DNA from 2 places in the Microbacterium sp. Y832 genome. Region 2 is predicted to be linked to the other one. Evidence: predicted binding sites of a transcription regulator. Region 2 holds the regulator's gene; the other holds the start of a gene.
The links. Region 2 encodes HspR, which represses chaperone genes until heat shock. Its sites were predicted from a motif close to AAGTTGAGTCNNNNNGACTCAACTT; they were not measured.
Positions count from the first base shown of each region.

Region 1: the regulator HspR is predicted to act here: its motif matches at 1,188-1,212, upstream of AC25YV_RS07460 (Hsp20/alpha crystallin family protein).

Region 1 covers NZ_JBYHFM010000003.1:377,381-380,783, forward strand. The annotation lists gene AC25YV_RS07450 (DUF262 domain-containing protein) at 1-341, shown strand, start outside; gene AC25YV_RS07455 (hypothetical protein) at 320-556, opposite strand; gene AC25YV_RS07460 (Hsp20/alpha crystallin family protein) at 694-1,143, opposite strand; gene AC25YV_RS07465 (SDR family oxidoreductase) at 1,325-2,887, shown strand; gene AC25YV_RS07470 (DUF4397 domain-containing protein) at 2,980-3,403, shown strand, end outside.
Region 2 covers NZ_JBYHFM010000004.1:140,021-143,423, forward strand. The annotation lists gene AC25YV_RS09340 (hypothetical protein) at 1-281, shown strand, start outside; gene AC25YV_RS09345 (DUF2252 domain-containing protein) at 301-1,701, shown strand; gene AC25YV_RS09350 (heat shock protein transcriptional repressor HspR) at 1,671-2,120, opposite strand; gene AC25YV_RS09355 (DnaJ C-terminal domain-containing protein) at 2,134-3,129, opposite strand; gene AC25YV_RS09360 (nucleotide exchange factor GrpE) at 3,142-3,403, opposite strand, start outside.

The DNA.
Region 1 (3,403 bases), on a different contig from region 2:
GGCGCGGCTGGCCGCGCGGCTGGGAGCGGGAGTTCGACTATACCGAGTACCGCGGCGAGCACTGGGAAGTGCACGACGTGAAGTACCTCTTCAACCGGATCTTCAAGCGACTGTGGGCCGACTCCCGTGAGAGCGTCGTCGCCTTCAGCGCCCGTCGCGGCGGACCCCTCTATCCGACCCGCTCATGGAACGGACAGTGGGACCAGCTCGACGAGAACACCCACCTGTACATGGGGTGGGATTCGAAGTACATGCTCACGGCGGTGCAGGGCGTCCTCGAGGAGGCCGGCATCGCTCATGAAGTGTTCGTCAAGTACTCCTACATCGCCGCCGCCATGTAGCGCGCTCCCGGCAGGGAGAGCACCGGGGCGTCGCCGTCCGAAGCCGGAGCGGGTGCCGTCACCTCGATGACGGCGTCCCGCACCTCCTGGGGAGTCGCGTACCGCTCACGCAGGCCCATGTCGCGCAGCCATACGACATCGCACTCCAGATCGTCCACGCGGTAGATGCAGGCGATGGTGCGGAAGGGATCGTGCTCGTCGCGTGATGCGTCCACGAGAATCCATTCCAACGAGGTCAGTCGTTTCAGTGCGTACCTATTGCTCACGTCTTTGACCATGTCCTTCTCTTCGTTGAGCGTGTGGGACCGGGTCGTGCCCCCGTTCAGCCCGAGGGCACGACCCAGTGGAGGGCTTACGCGTCGACGGTCGGGCGCGATTCTTCGATCTTCAGTTCGGAGGAACGGTCATCGGTGTCGATCGAGATCTTGCGGGGCTTGGCCCGCTCGCTGACCGGCAGAGTCACGCTCAGGACACCATTGCGGTAGGTCGCCGAGATGCGCTCGGTGTCGATTCCCTGTCCCAGACTGAGCTGGCGCAGGTAGCTGCCCGCGACTCGCTCCCGAGTGATCCAGGTCACCTCATCGCCTGTCGCGAGCGTGCGCTCGGCGCGGATGGTGAGCAGCTGTCCATCGACGTCGACGTCGACCGATCCGGGATCGACGCCGGGTAGGTCGGCGGTCAGGACGTAGTGGTCGCCGGCCCGGTACAGATCCATCGGCATCTCACGCGGACCCCGACTGCTCTGGCCGAGCATCGTCTGTGCAAAGCGCTCCAGTTCGCGGAGCGGATCATATGTTGCCATCATCATCTCCTTCGAGCGGGCTCGGACGGTGCTCCGAGCGATGGAACTTGAGCCGAAGGGGCTCAAGTGCGAACAGATTAGCACTCTCGCCCTGCGAGTGCCAGCAGGTTTTGCTTCGCTAGAAGGTGGTGTACGTTCCAGGAATAGCTAGCCTAGCTAGCAATTAGGGGAGTGGACAGCCATGGATCTTTCGTCGCCCACGGGCCGAGAGCCCCATCTTCGCGCTCCCGAGGATCGCGTCCCTCCCCCGCTCGTCCTGGTCCTCGGAGCAACCGGCTACATCGGGGGTCGCCTCGTGCCCCGGCTTCTCAATGCCGGATACCGCGTGCGTGTGCTGGCGCGCTCTCGTGATCGCGCACTCGCCTTCCCATGGGGCAAGGACGTCGACGTCATCGAGGGGTCGGCGCAGGATTGCCGGGTCCTCTCGCGCGCGATGGAGGGAGTCGACGTCGCGTTTCACCTCATCCATTCGCTCGGGACCGGCCGGGACTTCGAACAGACCGACCGGACCATCGCGAGAACCGTCGCCGCTGCCGCCGCCGAAGCGGGGGTCGGACAGCTGGTGTACCTGGGTGGCCTGCATCCGCGCGAGGACCTCTCGCCGCACCTTCGGTCACGGGTCGAGGTGGGCGAGATCCTGCGGGCCGGTGGGGTGCCGACCCTCGTTCTCCAAGCGGGAGTCGTGATCGGCTCAGGCTCCGCGTCGTTCGAGATGGTGCGCCACCTCACCGACGTGCTGCCCTACATGCCTGCTCCGCGGTGGGTGCGCAATCGGATCCAGCCGATCGCGGTCCGCGACGTGCTGCACTACCTGATGAGCGCTGCGCGGCTTCCGAACCCGGTCAGCGGCCAGTTCGACATCGGCGGCCCCGACGTCCTCCGCTACGGCCAGATGATGAACGGCTACGCCGTCGAAGCGGGACTACCGCAACGAGCGATCGCCGCGCTGCCCGTGCTGACTCCACGTCTCGCGTCGCACTGGGTGAACCTCGTCACGCCGATACCGCGATCGCTGGCGAGACCCCTCGTGGAGTCGTTGCAGAACGACTGCGTCATGGCGGATCACCGCATCGACGACATCATCCTCCCGCCCGAGGGCGGCCTGACGCCCTATCGCCAGGCCATGCGACTGGCGCTGCGCCGGCTGGGCGAAGACGGAGTGGAGACGAGCTGGCAGGATGCGGGAGTCCTGACAGCGCCCGGAGATCTGCTGCCCAGCGATCCGGATTGGGCGGGGCGCACAGCCTACGTCGATGAGCGGTCGGCCACCTCACGCGCCCCGGTCGAATCGCTGTGGCGAGTCATCTCGGGAATCGGCGGCGCGAACGGCTGGTACTCGAGCCCCGTGCTGTGGGCGCTGCGGGGATGGCTCGACAAACTCGTCGGCGGCGTCGGCCTGGCACGTGGTCGACGCAGCCAGTCCCGACTGCAGGTCGGTGACGCACTCGATTTCTGGCGCGTCGAAGCCGTCGAGCACGGATCGCTGCTGCGTCTGCGCGCCGAGATGAGGGTGCCCGGTGAAGCATGGCTCGAGATGCGGGCGAGCGCAGAAGGCGCGGGTTCCCGCTACCGACAGCGCGCGATCTTCTTTCCGCGCGGCTTGGCCGGCCGCGCGTACTGGCTGGCGGTCCTCCCCTTCCATGGCGTGATCTTCCGGGGTATGGCCAACCGCATCACGGCCGCCGCGGCAGCGGAAACACAGCCGCGGCGAGGCCCCAAAGCGGACGCAGTGAAAGTTCTTTGATCAATCTGCATTCAGGTGCATCCAAAACGGCCATTCGAGGAGAAAGCACTTTCATAGGCGGAAATCACCGCCTTCTCATAAGGAGGAAGACAGTGCGAAAGACAGCAGCTGCCGGCGTCACCGTCGGCATCATCGCGGCCCTCGGCCTCGCGTTCCCCGCGTCGGCATCCACGGCCGATGCCGCCCAGCTCTCGGTGCTGCACGGCATTCCCGACACGCCGGTGGACGTCTACGTCAACGGTGATCTCACGCTCGATGACTTCCAGCCGGGAGATCTCGCCGGGCCGCTCGAACTTCCTGCGGGCGACTACGAGGTCGCCCTCACCGCGCCGGATGCCGCAGACGCCAGCTCGCCGGTGCTCGGGCCCGCCACGATCACGCTGACCGCGGGTGGCAACTTCACCGCCGTCGCTCACCTCACCGAGGCCGGTGACCCCGGACTGAACCTCTTCACCAACGACACCGCCACCACCGCGGCCGGAGAGGGCCGCCTCACGGTGCGCCACGTCGCGGCGG
Region 2 (3,403 bases):
TGCCGATGGAATACGACGACACCGAGACGTTCCGCGGCACATACCTCGGCGCAGGCGAGAAGCTGGCGATGCCCCTCCCCCCGGATCCGCGGACGCCGCCGTTCGCGACCTACACGTGGGACACCGGGACGCACTTCGTGACGGTGTCCGCCGTGTGCGCCGACCGCGAGCGATTCGGCACCGTGATCGGGGCGGTCGACGACCTCGCGAGGAGCGTGCGCATCAGCGAAGATCTGCCCGTCGGAGAGACACCGGGAGTCTTGCGCCTGGGACCGTCCTGACCTGCGAGACAATGCACGCATGACAACGCCGGTCGCATCGCCGTTCGCCGAGACGTGGACCCTGCCGCCGACGGTGGCGGCCCGGACCGCGGAGGGCCGCGCTGTCCGCTCGCGCGTGCCGCGCAGCACGCTGTCGCAGCTCACGACCACGGGCCGTGACCCGCTGCGCATCCTCGACGACCAGAACGCGACACGGATCCCCGAACTCGTGCCGCTGCGCACCGAGCGGATGGCGGCGAGTCCGTTCGCGTTCTACCGCGGCACCGCCGCCCTGCAGGCCGCCGATCTGGGGCGGGACCCGCACAGCGGCATCCTCGTGCCCTCGTGCGGCGACGCCCATGTGGCGAACTTCGGGTTCTTCGCGTCACCGCAGCGCACGCTCGTGTTCGACCTGAACGACTTCGACGAAGCCGCATGGGCGCCCTGGGAATGGGACGTCAAGCGTCTCGTCGCCAGCATCGTCATCGGCGGGCAGGCATCCAGTCGGGACGAGACGGTGGTGCAGGATGCCACCCTGGCCGCGGTGCGCACGTATGCGCGTGCGATGGCTGCCCACTCCGCCCGGAGCCCGCTGGACCGGTACTTCGTGCAGTTCGACGTGCGTGCGGTCGCGGCGGCCGCCGACCGCGAGACGCGGCTCGTGCTCAAAGAGGCGATCCGCGACGCCGAGAAGCGCACGGGCGAGCGCGCCGCCCGGAAACTGACCGAAACGCTGCCCGACGGCCGCATGGTGTTCCTCGAGCGCCCCCCCACCATGGTGCACGCGAGCGCCGCTGCACGGGACCGGCTGCACGAGAACGCCCGGGCATACGCCGAGAGCGCCGACATCGACATCCGCCTGCTGATGACGCACTACACCGTGTCAGACCTCGCCCGCCGGGTGGTGGGGGTCGGCAGCGTCGGGACGGTGTGCAGCCTGATCCTCCTGCAGGACGGCGACGGCGGCTCGCTCATCCTGCAGGCCAAGCAAGCCGGTCAGAGTGTGCTCGCGCAGTACGGCGGCATCTCGCAGCCGGCAGCCGCTCACGAGCACATCGACCGCTACGGCCAGGGCGGACGCGTCGTCGCGATGCAGCGCATTCTGCAGGCGACCTCCGACCCGTTCCTGGGACACCTGCGGGCGTTCGCGGGCGACTTCTACGTCCGCCAGTTCCACGACATGAAGGGCGGCCTCGATCTCGAACAGCTCGAGGACCGGCCCTTCCGCGTCTATGCCGAAGCCTGCGCCGCGACGCTGGCTCGCGCGCATGCGCAATCGGCGAACGCCGCGGTGGTGTCGGGATACATCGGCAACGGACGGCTCATCGGCGAGGCGCTGCTCGAGTGGGCCAACGCCTACGCCAGGCTGTCCCGCGCCGACTACGACGCGTTCGTCGCGGCATCCGCGGATCAGTCGTCGTCGTTGTCACGCCCCAGCTGACGAGGCCGCCACACGGTGAGCCCGGTCGAGCGGCGCACGCGCGTGCCGCGACGCAGCGGCACGACGGCCCCGGTCGATTCGGCCACGAAGACGCGCGCACCGGGGCGGCGCTCGAGCTCGGACTGCATGCGCTCCTCGAGCTCGTAGACGCGAGACGTCAGTTCCCGAACCCGACGCTCGAGCTCGAGGATGCGCATGATCGCGGGCAGGCCGATGCCGTCACACGACAGACGTGCGACCTCGCGGAGCTGCTCGATATGCCGCAGCGAGTACCGCCGCGAGCCACCCTGCGTGCGCGCGGGCGTCACCAGACCGAGCCGGTCGTACTGCCGCAGTGTCTGCGGGTGCATGCCCGACAACTCGGCGGCCACCGCGATCGCGAAGATGGGGGCATCTTCGTCGAGATCGTCAGACATCATCGGTCACCCCCTGTCAGCCGCGCGACTTCGCCATGAGGTCTGCCCGCGGGTTCTCTTTCGGCTCGAGCGACTGGAACCGCTCGAGCGCCTCGCGCGCGGCGTCGTCGAGGTGCGCCGGCACGGCGACCTGAACCTCGGCGAGAAGGTCGCCCGTGCCCTTGGATGTCTGAACGCCGCGTCCCTTGACGCGCAGCACGCGCCCCGACGGAGTGCCGGGTGCGACGCGCAGCTTGACGGGGTCGCCGCCGAGCGTGGGCACCTCGATGGTGGCCCCGAGGGCTGCTTCGGTGAAGGTGACGGGCACCTTGACGCGCAGGTTCAGCCCGTCCCGCTCGAAGACGGGGTGCGGGCGCACCGCGACCTGAACGACGATGTCACCGGGCTCGCCGCCGTCGAGCGACGGTCGTCCGCGCCCGCGCAGTCGGATCTTCTGCCCGTCTGAGACCCCCGCGGGGATCTTGACCTTGAACGGCTTTCCGTCTTCGCCCTGCAGCGAGATGGTCTCGCCCTTCGTCGCTGTGACGAAGTCGACGGTCGTGCGTGCCGTGACGTCGGCGCCCTTGGTAGGACCCCCGTAGCCGCGGAATCCGCCCGTCGTCTGCCCGAAGCGGCCCGAGCCGAACCCGGCGCCCTGCTGCTGCCCGAACATGGAGAAGATGTCGTCGAAATCAGCGGCGGAGGCATAGCGTCCACCACCGCGGCTCTGCCCGAACTGCGAGAAGACGTCTTCGAACCCGCCGGCGCCCTGGCCGCCCGCCGTGAAGCGGGCGCCCGAGCCCATGGCGCGGATCTGGTCGTACTCTTGGCGCTGCTCGGCGTCCGACAGCACGGCATACGCTTCGCTGATCTCTTTGAACTTGGCTTCAGCCGCGGCGTCCGCTTGATTCGAATCGGGGTGATACTTGCGCGCGAGCTTGCGATACGTCTTCTTCAGGTCTGCGTCAGAGACGTCCTTGCTGACCCCGAGGACCTTGTAGAAGTCCTTGTCGAACCAGTCTTGACTGGCCATGAACGCCCCTGCCTATTCCGCCGCCACGGCAACCACGACCTTCGCAGGACGCAGTTCGACATCGCCCAGGCGGTAGCCCACCTCGGCGACCTCGACGATCGTCGGGGTCGCCTGCCCCGGCGTCGGAACCTGGAAGATCGCTTCGTGCTGCTGCGGGTCGAAGACCTCGCCGGCGGCGCCGTGAGCGGTGACGCCCAGCTTGGCCACCGCAGCGCGCACCTTCTCGGCGATCACGGCGAAGGCAGTGCCCTCTTCGAGGTCGCCGTGCTTCTCA